DNA from 3 places in the Kosakonia sacchari SP1 genome. Region 2 is predicted to be linked to each of the others. Evidence: predicted binding sites of a transcription regulator. Region 2 holds the regulator's gene; each other region holds the start of a gene.
What was found. Region 2 encodes Fur, which represses iron uptake genes when iron is present. Its sites were predicted from a motif close to ATAATAATGAGAACNACTATCAA; they were not measured.
Positions count from the first base shown of each region.

Region 1: a site for Fur is predicted at 2,880-2,902, ahead of sodA (superoxide dismutase [Mn]). Genes of this name have one in related genera too.
Region 3: a site for Fur is predicted at 2,725-2,747, ahead of C813_RS41145 (TonB-dependent receptor domain-containing protein). Genes of this name have one in related genera too.

Region 1 is NZ_CP007215.2:4,788,035-4,793,629, forward strand. It holds gene C813_RS45590 (dihydrodipicolinate synthase family protein) at 68-910, shown strand; gene kdgT (2-keto-3-deoxygluconate transporter) at 947-1,930, opposite strand; gene sodA (superoxide dismutase [Mn]) at 2,186-2,806, opposite strand; gene rhaT (L-rhamnose/proton symporter RhaT) at 3,096-4,130, shown strand; gene rhaR (HTH-type transcriptional activator RhaR) at 4,131-4,979, opposite strand; gene rhaS (HTH-type transcriptional activator RhaS) at 5,053-5,595, opposite strand, start outside.
Region 2 is NZ_CP007215.2:3,416,241-3,421,835, reverse strand. It holds gene chiP (chitoporin ChiP) at 1-64, shown strand, start outside; gene C813_RS39205 (beta-N-acetylhexosaminidase) at 110-2,764, shown strand; gene fur (ferric iron uptake transcriptional regulator) at 2,879-3,325, opposite strand; gene fldA (flavodoxin FldA) at 3,618-4,148, opposite strand; gene ybfE (LexA regulated protein) at 4,312-4,593, opposite strand; gene ybfF (esterase) at 4,726-5,499, opposite strand.
Region 3 is NZ_CP007215.2:3,825,275-3,830,869, forward strand. It holds gene C813_RS41140 (hemin-degrading factor) at 1-89, opposite strand, end outside; gene C813_RS41145 (TonB-dependent receptor domain-containing protein) at 234-2,606, opposite strand; gene C813_RS41155 (SelT/SelW/SelH family protein) at 2,832-3,116, shown strand; gene C813_RS47220 (hypothetical protein) at 3,853-4,110, opposite strand; gene C813_RS41160 (con-10 family general stress protein) at 4,211-4,384, opposite strand; gene C813_RS46555 (four-helix bundle copper-binding protein) at 4,709-5,035, shown strand; gene crcB (fluoride efflux transporter CrcB) at 5,083-5,460, opposite strand; fluoride riboswitch at 5,534-5,595, opposite strand, start outside.

The DNA of each region.
Region 1 (5,595 bases), 1.4 Mb from region 2:
TCGAGGAGGCAGTGACGTGACGCAAACAATCCCCTTTTCCGGCGTCTGGTGTCCTTCCATCACGCCGATGGACAGTGAAGGCAACATCGATCTCAATGGATTAAAGCAGCATATTACCCGCCTGACGGCGGCGAAAATCGACGTGGTATTGCTGATGGGTAGCATTGGCGAATTCGCCTCTTTCTCACTGGACGAACGCGTAATGCTGATTCGTGAAGCGCGCGCTATGTCGCCCATTTCGATGGTGGCTAACGTCTCTTCCACCTGTTTTAACGACATTCTGTGGATGGCCGATGAAGCCTACCGCACCGGCTATGAAGCCGTGATGGTGCTGCCGCCTTATTACTATGGGCAAACCAGCAACCAGCTTTTAAGCTACTTCCGCGCGCTGGGCAAAGCGATCAGCGGCAAATGGTTTGCCTATAACTTCCCGGCGCGAACCGGCTGCGATTTAACCCCCGAGTTGGTGGCGACGCTGGCCGCCGAATTCCCCGATTTTGCTGGCATTAAAGACACCGTGGATTGCCAGTCGCACACCCGCAATATGATTCTGGCAACCAAGAACGTGCGCGATGATTTCGCCGTGCTGTGCGGCTACGACGAATATTTCATTCCCAACCTGCTGGCGGGCGGCGCAGGAGTGATTTCAGGCTTAAACAACGTGATGCCGGAGCTGTTCGTAAAAGCGCGGGAAGCGTGGCGGCAAGGTGATGTGGCAACGCTGCATCAGGTGCAGCAAGAGATCGGCAAATTTATGGCCATCTACAGCATCGGCGACGATTTTGTTACTACCATCAAAACCGTGGTATCGCGCAAATTTGGCTACTGTACACCCGTCGCCCGTAACTTCGGTGGCGCCCTCAATGAAGATCAGTGCAATATTATCGACACTGTTTTTGCTATCCGCTAATGCAAAAGCCGGCCTGTAAAGGTCGGCTTCATTCCGTTATTTCACGGTGTTTCGTATCGACATTTCCGCTTCCGCCCCTTTCACTTTTCGTGACCAAACGGAAGTTAGAATCGGCACCAGGATCGAGGTAACGATCACCGAAGTCGCCACCAGCGCGGTCGCGGCTGGCGCCATCGCTTTGAAGTCCGGCACCATTTCAGCAATCAGCACCGGCGTTGCCACCGCAGCACCAGCCGAACTGGAGGCTGCCAGGCCCGCAGTGCCGTCACCGCCGCCAATCAGTTTATCGGCAATTATCAGCGGGATCCCGGTAATCACAATCACCGCGACACCCAGCAAAATCCCCAGCAGCCCGGTTTGTGCAATCACACTTAAATCGATGGTGTTGCCAAGCGCGAAGGCGAAGAACGGAATCAGTGTTTGCACTGCCTTGCTGAAGAACTCGCGCAGTTCCGGGTCGAGATTACCCAGCGCGAACCCCACGAGGAATGGCAGCACCGCGCCGACAAACACATGCGGTTCAAGAGAAGCAATCCCGGCAGTGCCGAGAATAATCATCGTCATCAATGGACCGGATTCCAGCGACATCAGCACAAATGCCCCGGCCTCCTCCTTAGTGCCGTACTGCTGCATGATGGAGGCATACAACCCGCCGTTGGTCATATCCATCGATGCTACCAGCGCCAGTGTCGATAGTCCGGCAAAAAAACCCGCTTCCACGCCGTGTTCCGGAATCAACCGCGACGCGACAGCCGCCACGACCCAGGCGACCACGATTTTCGTCACCACCAGCGTGCCGGATTTACGCAGCACCGTACCGGTCGCGCTCAGTTTGATCGACGCGCCCATGCAAAAAAACCACACCGCCAGGATCGGCACGGTGCCGGTAATCATACCGTTGGTGAACGAACCGAAATACTTCCCTGCGCCGGGCGCAAAAGTGTGGCACAAGGCACCGATGAACAATGGAACCAGCATCATCCCGCCAGGGATTTTTTCTATTGCACGCTTGATTTGCATATCTTCACCTGTAAAAACCGTTCGATTTTTATGGCGCTGGCACTCCGGTTAAACGGAACAACAGCCGCGCGGATGAAGAGAGCGTAGACCCGGATTAATGCGAGAAAAGTGATCAAACAACCATAACAAAACATTATTTCATTATTTTAGGATCATCGTTCCTTTTGGTTTATGGCAGACAAAAGGAATAAAAAAACCCCGCCGGCAATGCCTGGCGGGGTTTCGACTCACGCGCTAATGCGTGACGAAAGCGGCTTATTTTTTCGCAGCGAAACGTGCAGCAGCTTCGTCCCAGTTCACCACGTTCCAGAACTCTTTGATGTAGTCCGGACGGCGGTTCTGGAATTTCAGGTAGTAAGCGTGTTCCCACACATCCAGGCCCACGATCGGGAAGCCAGACGCGCCAGAGATCGCTTCACCCATCAGCGGGGAATCCTGGTTTGCGGTAGAAACCACAGCCAGTTTGTCACCTTTCAGTACCAGCCATGCCCAGCCGGAACCAAAGCGAGTTGCCGCTGCTTTTTCGAATTCAGCTTTGAAATTGTCCACGGAACCGAAATCACGCTCGATAGCGGCTTTCAGATCGCCCTGCAGGGTAGTGCCTTTTTTCAGGCCTTTCCAGAACAGGCTGTGGTTAGCGTGACCGCCTGCGTTGTTACGCAGTACGGTTTTTTTGTCTGCTGGCAGCTGGTCCAGTTTGGTGATCAGCTCTTCAACCGGCAGGCTCGCGAACTCCGGCAGGCTTTCCAGCGCGGCGTTTGCGTTGTTCACGTAGGTCTGGTGATGTTTAGTGTGATGGATTTCCATCGTCTGCTTGTCGAAATGCGGTTCGAGGGCATCGTATGCATACGGCAGAGCGGGCAGTGTATAGCTCATATTCATCTCCATTAAGGGTAAGCGGCTATTGTGTTAACGCCGCGTAAGCAGTTGGTTCATTATAGTTAATTAAATGATATTGAAAATGTTTATCAATGCCGTAGTTTTAATAAGGTTATAACTTTTGGTTATGTTATTGAATTTGTGAAGCCGCTCACCCTCATCATGCGCTCATTGCCAGCCTGCAACGCAACGCGGCAAACGCCTCAAGGTTAATCCTCTGACCGATTTTTACACTCATCAGGTCGGCTGCTCGTATCCCGGCGATAAAAACAAAGAGGATTGTGAAATGAGTAACGCGATTACGATGGGTATTTTTTGGCATTTGATAGGTGCAGCCAGTGCAGCCTGTTTCTATGCCCCGTTTAAAAAGGTAAGAAGTTGGTCCTGGGAAACCATGTGGTCAATCGGCGGCATCGTCTCCTGGTTGATCCTTCCCTGGACTATCAGCGCGCTGTTATTGCCTGATTTTTGGGCTTATTTCAGTTCGTTTAGCGCTTCAACTCTGCTGCCGGTGTTTCTTTTCGGCGCAATGTGGGGCATCGGTAACATCAACTATGGCCTGACCATGCGCTACTTAGGCATGTCGATGGGCATTGGTATCGCCATTGGCATTACGCTGATTGTCGGTACGTTGATGACGCCGATCCTCAACGGTCACTTCGATGTGCTGATCAACACCGAAGGCGGGCGGATGACGCTGCTGGGTGTGCTGGTAGCGTTGATTGGCGTTGGCATTGTCACCCGCGCCGGTCAGTTGAAAGAGCGCAAAATGGGCATCAAAGCCGAAGAGTTCAACCTGAGAAAAGGGTTAGCGCTGGCGGTAATGTGCGGCGTGTTCTCTGCCGGGATGTCCTTTGCGATGAATGCCGCCAAACCAATGCACGAAGCCGCTGCCGCACTGGGTATCGACCCGCTCTACACTGCGCTGCCAAGTTATGTGGTGATCATGGGCGGCGGTGCGCTGGTCAACCTGAGTTTCTGTTTTATCCGCCTGGCAAAAGTAAAAAACCTGTCGCTAAAAGCCGACTTCTCGCTGGCAAAAGGGCTGATCATCAGCAATATCCTGCTTTCCGCGCTGGGCGGCCTGATGTGGTATCTGCAATTCTTCTTCTACGCCTGGGGCCATGCGCGTATTCCGGGGCAGTATGACTACATTAGTTGGATGCTGCATATGAGCTTCTATGTGCTGTGCGGCGGGCTGGTTGGGCTGGTGCTCAAAGAGTGGAAGAACGCCGGACGACAACCGGTAAGTGTGCTGAGTCTCGGTTGTGTGGTAATCATTGTCGCCGCCAATATCGTCGGCCTCGGCATGGCGAGCTAATCAGGCAGCAACCCGGCTACGATGACGCCACTGACCTGGCGTCATCCCTACCTCGCGGCTAAACACCACCGAAAAGTAATTACTGTCCTCAAAGCCACACTGCATGGCGATTTCGCTGATCATCTGCTCGGAGTGCTGCAACAAAAATTGCGCGTGGCAAATGCGCAACTGACGCAAATAGTGGTTGATGGTCATCCCGGTTTGAGTACGAAACTGCTGGCGCAGCGCCCGCTCGCTGCACTGTTCCTGTTCACAAAAACGCTCCAGCACAAAGCTGCGATTCAGGCTGCCGGAAAGCGCGGTAATAAGCTTATCCAGCAGCGTTTCGCTATGGGTCGCGGCAAGGTTATCGGTGGCAAAACGGTGCCGTTTTAAGGTCATCACCAGTTGGGCAAACAGGGTTTCCGCCATCAAATTGGCCAGCGGATCGTCCTTCGCGCTCTCATGTTCCAGTTGCGTAATCACCTGCCGCGCCTGCGCCATTCCGCTGCTGCCAATACGCCAGTGCGGGTTCCCTGGCGCGCCGTTAAGCCCCGGAATATGCGCCGCCCAGTCGAGGTTCAGCGTCAGCCGGTCCGGACAGTAGATAATGTTCTGCAACACCAGGTCATTAACCGAGGCGTAAGAGTGGCAATCTTCGGCGCGAATATAAAACAGATCGCCGCGCGTAATGCGGTAAGGGCGGCCATTAAGCACGTGCAAACCATTGCCGCGCCACACCATCACCAGTTCGCAGAACTCATGGGTATGTTCGGCAAAAACATTTTGCGGGTAGCGATCGGCCACCGCGACCGCCTGTCCGGCGCGCGGGAAAAAGTCTGCTTTACGAAGAATTAACTGACCAGCCACAACGCCACCTCTGCCGTGAACAACCTGACATTATTAACGGAAGCCCGGCAAAAAATCGGTGATAGCCTTCTCGTTACTGAAGCAGCGTGTCGCGCCCCTGGCGGATATCACGCGGTGACCAGTCAAACTCGCGGCGAAACAGCGTCGAAAAGTGGTTACTGTCGCCGAAACCGCAGCGAAAGGCGATATCGGTAACACTCTCGTCGCTATGGCGCAGCATATGGCGCGCTTTAATCAACCGCAGGCGGTTCAAATAGCGCTGCGGCGTCATGCCGGTGGACTGTTTTAGCTGGCGGTGCAGCGTACGCAACGACAAGGTGAACTGTTCCGCCAGCGACTCCCAGCAAATATCCTCGGCGAAGTGATCCTCCAGCCACAGCATCAGCTGGTTGAGCCGCGCATCGCTGTTGCCCGCATCTTCCTGCTGGCTGCTTTTACGCAATAACACCAGCAACTGCATAAACAGGATCTCGCGGTTGGCAATGTCATGGGTTGTCGCTTCACTGCCCATCTCTTCCATCTGACTAATGATGCCGCGCACCAGCCCCAGCGTGTGTTGGCTTACCCGCCAGTGCGATGGGTAATGCCCGTCCTGCTCCTGCGGCAGCAACTGGTT
Region 2 (5,595 bases):
CAACATCTTCCAGGATGAGCGCGATGTGAAGTTTATGGTTATCGCACCGTTTACCATTTTCTGATGAGCGCATGCCGGGTTCGGCCCGGCAAACTACAAGGAATACGTAATGAAAACAATTCGTTTAAGTCTGCTCGCCAGTGCCGTACTGGCGATGCTGGGCAGCACTGCGGCGCTGGCGAATCAGAGTACCGTTGATGCTATCAGCCAGTTTCATCTCAACTATGCGGTGAAAGATAATTTCGCCGCGCAACACGGCGTTGACTGTGCGAAGCTCGGCGCCGATTGGGCGTCCTGCAACAAAGCGGTGATCACCCTGACCAATAATGGCGACGCGGTAACCGACAACGCGTGGGCCATCTATTTTCACAGCATTCGTCCGGTGCTGGAGGTGGCAAACGATCAGTTCAAAGTGACCCATATTATGGGCGACCTGCATAAGCTGGAGCCGACCGACAAATTTACCGGTTTCCCGGCAAAGCAGGCGATAGAGATCCCGATTATTAATGAATACTGGCAGTTGTTTATCACCGATGTGCTGCCGCGCTGGTACGTCACCGCCGACGGCGCGACGGCGAAAGTGATTGCCAATACGGATACGGAAGATTTATCCCGCTTTGTTACGCCGCTTGATAACCAGTGGAAACGTACGCCGGACGACAAAAATATCCTGATGACTGCTGAGGCGCGCTTTGAGAAAAATAGCGATGTGAAAACGCTAAATCTCGCGTCGCTGCGTGGCCAGATTGTGCCAACGCCACAGCACGTTAACATCCACGGGCAGGATGTCGACCTGAGTAAGGGCGTGAAGCTGGATCTCTCCGCGCTGAGTGCCGATGCACAAGATGCGGTGAAATCACGTTTTGCATTACTGGGCGTGAAAGAGGGCAATTATCCGCTACGGACTGAAATTGCCAGCAACACCTTTAGCGGCGATGAGGCGGTGTCTGGCGCGTACCGTCTGCATATTGGCGCGAAAGAAACCGTGGTGACCGGCTACGATCAAGCGGGCGTGTTCTACGGTCTGCAATCGCTGCTGTCGCTCGTTCCTGCTACGGGCGAGATGAAGATTGCCGCGCTTGAAGCGAAAGATGCACCGCGTTTTGATTATCGCGGCATCCAGCTGGATGTTGGTCGCAACTTCCACAGTAAAGCGGCGGTACTGCGCCTGTTAGATCAGATGTCGGCATACAAACTGAACAAATTCCATTTCCATCTTACGGATGATGAAGGCTGGCGCATTGAGATCCCCGGCCTGCCGGAACTGACCGATATCGGCAGTAAGCGTTGTCATGATCTGAGTGAGAAAACGTGCCTGTTGCCGCAGCTCGGTTCCGGACCGGACAGTAATAACAACGGTAGCGGTCACTTCAGCCGTGCCGATTACATCGAAATCCTCAAATACGCCAAAGCGCGACAAATCGAAGTGATCCCGGAAATCGATATGCCAGCTCATGCGCGTGCAGCGGTGATCTCGATGGAAGCGCGTTACGATCGCCTGATGAAAGCAGGCAAAGAGAAAGAGGCAAATCAATATCGTCTGCTGGATCCCACTGATACATCGAACACCACCGGTGTGCAGTTCTATAACCGCACTGGTTATCTCAATCCGTGCCTTGATTCGTCGCGTAACTTCGTAGACAAAGTGATTGGTGAAATCCAGCAGATGCATAAAGAAGCCGGGCTGCCGCTGAATACCTGGCATTTTGGCGGTGACGAAGCGAAAAACATCTATCTGGGCGCCGGTTATACGGATCAGAAAAAACCGGAAGCGGGCAAAGGCATTATTGATCAGAGCAATCAGGATAAGCCGTGGGCGAAATCGCAAGCCTGCCAGGCGATGATCAAAGAGGGCAAAGTTGCCGACGTGGAACATCTCTCCAGCTATTTTGGCGTTGAGGTCAGCAAGCTGGTGAAAGCGCACGGCATTGACACGATGCAGGCGTGGCAGGACGGTTTGAAAGATGCCAAAGACGCGTCGGTGTTCGCCACCGATCATGTCAATGTTAACTTCTGGGATACGCTCTACTGGGGCGGTTTTGACTCGGTGAATGACTGGGCGAACAAAGGCTTCCGCGTTGTGGTCTCTAACCCTGATTACGTTTATCTCGATTTCCCGAATGAGGTCAACCCGGCCGAAAGCGGTTACTACTGGGGTACGCGTTTTAGCGATGAACGTAAGATTTTCAGTTTCGCCCCGGACAACATGCCGCAGAACGCGGAAACCTCGCTCGATCGTGATGGCAACCCGTTTAGCGCGAAATCCGACAAACCGTGGCCGGGCGCGTATGGCCTTTCTGCGCAGCTGTGGAGCGAGGTGGTGCGCACCGATAACCAGATGGAGTACATGATTTATCCGCGTATGGTTTCGGTGGCTGAACGTGCATGGCATCGCGCGGGCTGGGAGCAGGATTACAAAGCCGGACGTGAATACAAAGGCGGTGAGACACATCTGGTAGATGTGAAAGCGCTGGAACGTGACTGGCAACGCTTTGCGAACCTGTTAGGTCATCGCGAACTGGCGAAACTGGATAAGGCTGGTGTTCATTACCGCCTGCCAGTACCGGGCGCGCGCGTGGTGGGTGGAAAACTTGAAGCCAATACCAGCTTCCCAGGCATGGTGGTTGAGTTTTCAACCGACGGCGGCAAAAACTGGCAGCGCTACGACGATAAAGCGCGTCCGCAAGTGAGCGGGGAAGTGCAGGTGCGAACCGTCAGCCCGGACGGTAAACGCTTTAGCCGTGTCGACAGCGTAAAAGCGTAATGTGAGGCAGTGATTACACCCGGCGGCGCGAGCTTGCCGGGTTTTTCTTTTTTGCCAGTATTGCAGGCAAAAAAAAGCCAACCGTCAGGTTGGCTTTTTAGGCTTCAAAAGCTGTTATTTCGCGTCGTGCGCGTGTTCATCTTCGCGGCAGTCACCTTCGGCGCAGTGACCGTAAAGGTAAAGACTGTGGTTAGTCAGGCGAATGCCGTGTTTCGCGGCGATTTCACGCTGACGCGCTTCAATGGAGTCATCACTGAATTCAATCACCTTGCCGCAATCGAGGCAGATCAGGTGATCGTGGTGATGTTGCTGAGTCAGTTCAAAAACGGACTTGCCGCCTTCGAAGTTATGACGGGTCACAATCCCGGCGTCGTCAAACTGGTTCAGTACACGGTAAACCGTTGCCAGTCCGATCTCTTCGCCCATGTCGATCAGTCGTTTGTATAAATCTTCCGCACTGACATGATGGTTATCCGGTTCCTGAAGCACTTCAAGGATTTTTAACCGAGGAAGCGTGACTTTCAGGCCGGCCTTCTTTAATGCGGTATTGTTGTCAGTCATGCGGAATCTGTCCTGTTGCTATACGATTCACTTCCTTAGCGGAAGTTATAAGGAATGCACCTGGGGTAATGCGTCTCATTATAGAACTGCCATGGCTGGATGAAAACTGCAAGCCCTCAAGTAAAGTAAGCTTATAAAACGTGGTGTCGCCAGCAAAGTCCTTTACGGCGGCACCCAGTTTAGCAGGGCTCATTGTACAGCGATGGATAAAAAAGTTAAAAATTTGTAGCAATTATTTCCATTGCTTTTATCTATTAATACGGCGCAATCCACAGATTACGCCGTAAAAAACTCAGGCATTAAGGATATCGTCCAGGTGCAACTCTTCGCGAACCTGTTTTACCCATTTTTGAACGCGTTCGGAAGTCAGCTCAGGTTGACGGTCTTCGTCAATCGCCAGGCCAACGAAGTGGTCATCGTCCGCCAGACCTTTAGAGGCTTCAAAATGGTAGCCCGCAGTCGGCCAGTGACCAACAATGGTCGCGCCGCGCGGTTCGATGATATCGCGAATGGTGCCCAGCGCATCGCAGAAATATTCCGCGTAATCTTCCTGGTCGCCACAGCCGAACAGCGCAACTAATTTACCGTTAAAGTCGATCTCTTCCAGCGTCGGGAAAAAGTCATCCCAGTCGCACTGCGCTTCACCATAGTACCAGGTAGGAATGCCGAGCAACAGAATGTCATACCCTTCGATATCTTCTTTGCTGCTCTTGGCAATGTCATGTACGTCGGCAACGTCTTTACCAAGCTGACTCTGAATCATTTTCGCGATGTTTTCGGTGTTGCCGGTGTCGCTGCCGAAGAAAATGCCTGTAATTGCCATGAGTAAAATAACCTCTTGAAACTTAATGAGTATGGTGGTGGCGCTACGCCTACAGATAAGGGCAATCATAGCAGAACAGGGAAGCACGCGGAAACTGCTATCGCGTCGGACTGCACTGTATGACACATGAAAGTGTTATTTCGATGATGTTTCGGAGGATTCGCTAGCCGCGCAATGCCTTCAGCTGCGCCAGCAGCATCTCTTCGATAAGCTCGCTGCGGCTCATATCACGCGCTTCCGCCAGCTCGTTTAACGCATCGACGGCTTCCACGTTGAGTTTTAATTCGACACGCTTAAGCCCACGAACTTTATCGCGTTTTAGCTGATTGCGTTTGTTGATGCGCAATTGTTCATCGCGCGAGAGCGGGTTTGTCTTCGGCCGTCCCGGGCGACGCTCATTCGCGAACAGATCTAGTGTCGTACGGTCCGTTTGTTCTTTAGCCATGGTCTAAGCATACTACGGGAAAAACAAGCAATCGGGCGGCGCGCCCGGGCTGAATAGCGCGCCATCATACATCAGCACAACGGACACGCCAACGACCGGGCGCGTTGAAACGACCAGTCGCCGCCTTTTTAATCAATTTGTCTTTTCAGCGAGATAGCGACGAATAGCACGCAAAACCGCGTCGGGTTTCTCGGCATGAACCCAATGGCCGGCACCGGCAATCACATGCGCTCGCGCTTGTGGGAACTGCGCCAGCAGCGTGTCACGGTAGGCTTCAGTGACGTAAGGGGAATTTCCACCGCGAACAAACAGAGCCGGTTTGTTCCAGGCCGGAACCGTTTCCCAGCCGACAATATGCGGGTATTGCTCCCATAACACCGGCACGTTGAAACGCCACGTACCGTCGACAAAGGATTTCAGCAGGAACTGAATGACACCTTCTTCATTTATATGTTCACGCATCAGGGTTGCAGCTTGCTGGCGAGTGGATGCTTCTGCATCACTGACCGCGTTGATGGCGGCAAAAATTTCGTCATGGCGGCGCACCTGGTAATCCACAGGCGCAATATCAATCGCCACCAGTTGATCAATACGCTCTGGCGCGAGCGCTGTTAACGCCATCACGGCTTTACCGCCCATGGAGTGACCAATAAAGGTCGCTTTGTCGAACTGATGAGCGTTCAACGTATCCAGCAGATCCTGCGCCATGGCCGGGTAGTTCATTTCTGAAGAGCGGTCTGAAAGGCCGTGGTTACGCATATCCACTTGCAACACGTCATGATCCTGAACCAGTTCACGGGCGAGCACTCCAAGATTATCAAGGCTACCGAAAAGACCGTGAACAAGGACGATCGGAGAATTGTTGTGCGGATGTTGCGCAGTTTGCGCGCGCGTATTCAATTTCATGGCAAAGTTCTTTTTTTCACTGATTCGGGTTAGGTTATTATGTTGAACATTCTGCCGCCCGGCCGCAAGGTTAAGAATTACTCTTACTTTTGCCGC
Region 3 (5,595 bases), 410 kb from region 2:
ATGTCGCGGGCGTATTTTGTGGGCTGTTGCGCTTTAATGGCCTGATACTGCTGCCAGATGGCGGTGAAATCACGTGATGTTGCAGGCATATTGTTCACTTCCTTAACTGTTTAATCCCCGGCAGCGATACCGGGGATGGAAATTACCTACTGATGTGCAAAGAAATCATTCGCGTTGCATCGCGGCGGCAACGCTGTAGCGCCGGCAAACGAGCAACGTGAAATGGAATCACCTTAGAAATCAACATTGACGCCCAGTTGCCATGTCCGCCCCGGCATTACCGCCAGCGCTTTGTCATACGCATTCTGGTTGGTGGTCTCTTCCTGGTTACGGCTGTTCAGGTAATCCCAATATTTACGATCGGTGATGTTGTAAACGCCGCCGTTAATTTTGATGTTTTTCGCCACTTGCCAGTACGCCGTCCAGTCGAGCAATCCATAGCCCGGCACCCGCATATATTCCGTGCCGGATTCGCCCAGTGCCCCGCCAGTATTACTGTAGGTTTGACGGTTGGTAGCAGTGGCTTGCTTACCTTTGACGAAGGTGGCAGTCAGCGCCGTACCGTAGCGTTTCGCCGGGTCATCCCAGGCAACGCCGACAATCGCTTTCATTGGCGCGACGCTATCAAGATCGATGTATTTGTCGCCCAGATAGCGCGATTTCGCTTTCCCTTCGCTGTAGCCATATGCCAGCGTGGCGCTCAGACCATCGACCTGTTCAAACCAGGTGCCAAAGTTAAATTTCGCGCTAATTTCGCCGCCATAGATAAAAGCTTTATCGCGGTTTTCCGCCTGATAGGTGGTGTAGATGTTAGATGGCACGTTGGTGAATTTATCCGGGTTACCGGAGCGGGTGTAACGGGTATAGGCGATAAAGTTTTTATAACTGTTGTAGAACAGCGCCGTGCGCAGCGTTACGCCCTCGGTCACCTCGCCTTTCATGCCCCACTCAAGGTTATCGCTGGTTTCGGTATCCAAATCCGTATTCCCGATAAGCGCATATTGCCCGCGCCCTGCATAGCTGGAACCCAGGTTCCAGGAGCCATACAACTGGCTGGCGTTGGGGAACTGCGCGCCGCGTTTGTATTGCAGGTATGTCATCAGACGCGGCGTGAAGTCGTACTGGAAGGTCAGCGATGGCAGCAGTTGTGTGTCGGAATTTTTACCGTACAGGGAGGACACATCGGCTTCGTCCAGCACGCTGCTATTGGCGGTCAGGCTGGAGAGGTTTTCCGGTTTTGTCGACTGATGAACCACGCGCACGCCGGGAATGATGGCGAAGTGGTGGCCATCGGCAGTGAAATTAAGCTGATCCTGCAGAAATGCGCCTAACGTGTAGCTGCGGCTATCGGCTTCCGGCTGCATGATCTCGCTAAAGTCGCTCGGGACCGGTGACTGGTTAAACGGACGCTCGGTTTTACTGGTGCTGGCGTTAAAACCGGCGCTCAGATCGTGACGTCCGAATGTTTTCGCCAGCGCATTCTGAATGCCCCAGGTATCGGTGTCGTAATTGGAGTAGACCGTTTCCATGGTCGCCGTGACACTGTCCGGCATATAAGTGCGGTCATGCGCTTCGGTGTGCTGGTAATAGACTTTGCTGGACATGCTGTCCAGCCAGTCGTTAATCGGCGTCCAGTCATCTTTCAGACTCACGCCCCAGCGGCGCGTCTGGCTGGTTTGCTGTGCGTCGCCAAGGATGGCGCTGCCGGCGTTGTTCCACGCATCGTAGTGGGTGTGGTTGGTTTTGTGGTAGTAATCCAGCGTACCGGTGAATTTATGCGCGTCATTCGGTTGCCAGATGCCGGAAGCCATCATCGCATCTGAGTGCCAGTTCGCTGGATAGGTGTCAACCGTACCGCTGTTATTGCGGGTTTGCTGACCATCGCGACGGCTATAGACCATGATGCCGCGCAGGGTTTCGTCCCCTGCGGCTCCCGTCACGCCGTTGTGCCAGCTGCGATCGGCGGAGTCATAATCGCTCTGGTAACCAAAGTAGGTCTCTTTGCCAGGGCGCAGGTAATCATCCGCCGATTTCGGGCGGAAAGAGACCTTGCCACCAATGGAGGTGTTAGCTTGCTCGGTACGGGTCGCGCCGGACTGGATATCAACGCTGCCGTACATATACGGATCGATATAATCGCGGCCAATGCCAAAGGTGTTAAGGCCTGCACGGCTTACGTAGCTGCGCCCGGTGGCGTCCGGCTGCGGAATGCCGTCAACATCGATGCCGACGCGGTTACTTTCCAGGCCGCGAATGTTGTAGCCAGTGTACCCGCCGCGATCGAAGCCGCTTTTGCCGTTTCCGGAACCGCCGCTTGCGCCCGTGGCGCTGATGAGCGGTTCATAACGCATAATGGAGCCAAAATCTTTCGCGCCTTTGTTTTGCAGATCCTGAGCACTGAGGGAATGCGAACTGCCGACTTTTAATGTCGGTGCTGGTGCGGTGACGAGCATCTCCTCAGCGTTATCTTGCTGAGCGCCACTGGAAGCTGTCGATGAGGTGTCGTTATCCACCGCAAATGCGGAGGGTTGATACAACGCTGCGAGTAATGAAGTGACCAGCACACGCTTGTTAAAGCGCTGCAGGGAAAGGTGCGATTTACACATATTGTCTTGTAAGCCTTAGAATTTATTAGTATCAGGCTCACGTATGACTTCCAGGAGACCGCGGAAGATTGCAGTCAGCGCAAAAGAGTTGCAGGTTATTGTTATGTTATCGACACCGAAGATAATGATAACAGTTATCATTTGCAATAAATTTGTTTTACCGTCCAATTTTCAGCGGTATGAGTTTTATGCTCCCTTTATCATTCGCGCCAGGAGACAGTAACAATGAATAAACCGACCATCACTTTGCACTACTGCTCACAATGCAACTGGATGTTGCGCGCCACCTGGATGGCGCAAGAATTGTTGCACACGTTTAGTGCGGATCTCGGTTCCGTCACGCTGATACCGGGCACTGGCGGGATTTTTGTCATCGATGTTGATGGCAACGTGATTTGGGATCGCAAGCTGGATGGCGGTTTCCCTGATGCGGCAGAGTTAAAGCGCCGCGTGCGCGACTACTGCTTTCCGGAAAAACCGCTCGGGCATGTGGAAAAGAAAGCTGAGTAACTCTCTGCGCCCGCATGGCTTGCGGTGCGTAACGACAGATGCGCGCTTCAGCGGCATTGATAAGCAGTAAAACCAACCAGCAGGCGTCAATTTGCGTTCGATAAAGCAACCTGGCCGCGAAGATACACGCGAGTTGCTTACTGGTTTTTCTGTTAACGGACTGAATAATCGATAAAAAGGCCGCCGTAGCGACCTTTTTATTTATTTCTTCACCGGCTGGGGTTTTTTATCACCCGATTCCGGCGCTTCACGAGGATCATCTTTTTCAATACAGAGCACAAAACCTCCTCTTGTCGCCTTCAGTTCACTCACTATAGATCCTCCGCCGCCATAGAGGCCAAGCGGCAGGCGAAAAAACAGCCCATCAAGCGCGGTTGCCGCTACGATACTGTTTTGTTGAAACTCCTGGGATGGATGAAATTTAGACAAATCATCAATAACATCAATGTGTTAACGATAAAAAAATTCATTCGAAAAGATCGGTTTATTTCATCATAACTCGCTGTTTTATAGCGCTTTTCTTGTTGAAATTCGTTAATAATTAGCACGCTTATTGTTAGTAACAAAGATGCAATTGCACGCCTTCAGGCGCAACGCGAGTTTGCTGGGCCTGAAGGTTGTTTTTTATGCATTTTCAATGCGCTGAAGAGTGTTCTGCTCGTGTTCGTAATGACGAATGGCTGAAGGCTCCACGCTGCTTTTAGCGGAACAACATTAAACGGATAGTTCACTCCGTTTAAGAAGCACAACGCCGATAGAGAAGTGAAAAGGGTTTACTGATTATTTTCTTTTGGGGTTGTTTGCGATTGGCCATTTTGTGCACGAGACGTTTCTTATAAGGGGGAAGATGTAAACCAACTGCTTCGGTAAAATTAATAGTGATTATTTCGCAGGGATGATGAAAATATTCAAGTAAATTAGCAGGCAAACTTCGCGCCAGGTGTTCAGGTCTGGTGGTAATTCTCTCACCTTCCTCGTCATCATTTTTATTCATTCATACCTCATTAAATTTATCCGTAAAAAAAATAAACCAGCCGTTTCCGGCCCGCTGCCGTTCCGAACTTTACAGATAATAAAAACAACTAGCGAAACGGCTATTTCTGAGCGCCACCGTGGCTATTTTTACCACCTTTTTTACCGGCTTCGGATGCACGTTCGGGGTCATTTTTAAAATTGCCGCCGCTGTGCTGGCCACCTTTACGCCCCGCTTCGGAAGCTTTCTCGCGATCTTCTGCGAAATTACCGGAACCGCCTCTATGTTCGGCCATGTTATATCTCCACATCTCGTTTTAGATATAATCGATACGGTTAATAATCCATATCGATCGCGTTGAAACCTTAAGTCTGGCTATTTATACCAATTAGTCAATTGATCGCCGCAAAATATATCAATCTAAAAATAAAAACCCTGATAGAAATATTTAAACACATATGTTGCATTCAAAAATAAATCTTTATAATTATAAGCGGGTTACTAAAGCTTTACTCATCTCATAAAATTAATGATGTGATGAAATGTGTAAATAAAATGGTAGGGATAAATATTTTGTGCACACTTATCTTATGACACACAAATATTGTGGAGATAAATCATGCATACAGAACACCAACGATGCGCCGAAGCCTGTTATCAATGTGCTGCGGCTTGTGAACACTGTGCGCTTTCTTGCCTGCAGGAAGAGAATATCGACATGATGCGTGAATGCATCAAGCTGGACGTACAATGTGCCGCCCTGTGTCGGCTTGCCGGTCAATTTATGGCGCTGGAAAGTGTGCATTTACCCTCGCTCTGCCGGATTTGCGTCGATGTGTGCAAAGCCTGCGCGGAAGAGTGCAGCAGGCATCAACATCAACACTGCCAGCAGTGCGCTAAACGTTGCCGGGCTTGCGCACAAGCCTGTCTGCAAATGGCGGCGTGAAGTAACCTGCGAAAAGGGGAGCAGCATTGCTCCCCCTTCCGGTTTTATCAATACCAGGCGTTTATCAGCGCAAACCCCAGCGCAGTCATTAAAATCGATCCCGTTACATGCACCAGCACGGAAGCAAGCGCCCAAACGTAGTTGCCTGTTTGCAACTGGGCAAAAATCTCCAGAGAGAAAGTGGAAAAGGTGGTCATACCGCCGCATAAACCGGTGGTGATCAGCAGTCGCCAGGTAGGATCAAGATGCGGCTGGCGGGTAAAAAATGCCAGCGCGCCGCCAATAATCAGCCCACCGAGTAAATTTACCAGCAGCGTGCCGGGTGGCAGATTGGGAAACAGCGTATTTAAACGAATCGCGAGTAGCCAGCGGATCACGCAGCCTGCAGAACCACCAATAATTACGGCAAATAAAGATTTCAGCATGTTTTTCCTCATCAACAAAAGTGCGAGGCATGCAGGGAACAAAAGAAAAACGCCCGACATGCCTCATGACAGAGACATACCAGGCGTCATCAGCTTCTCAGTGAAGCGGTTGGGTCAGGTGGAACGCCATCACCT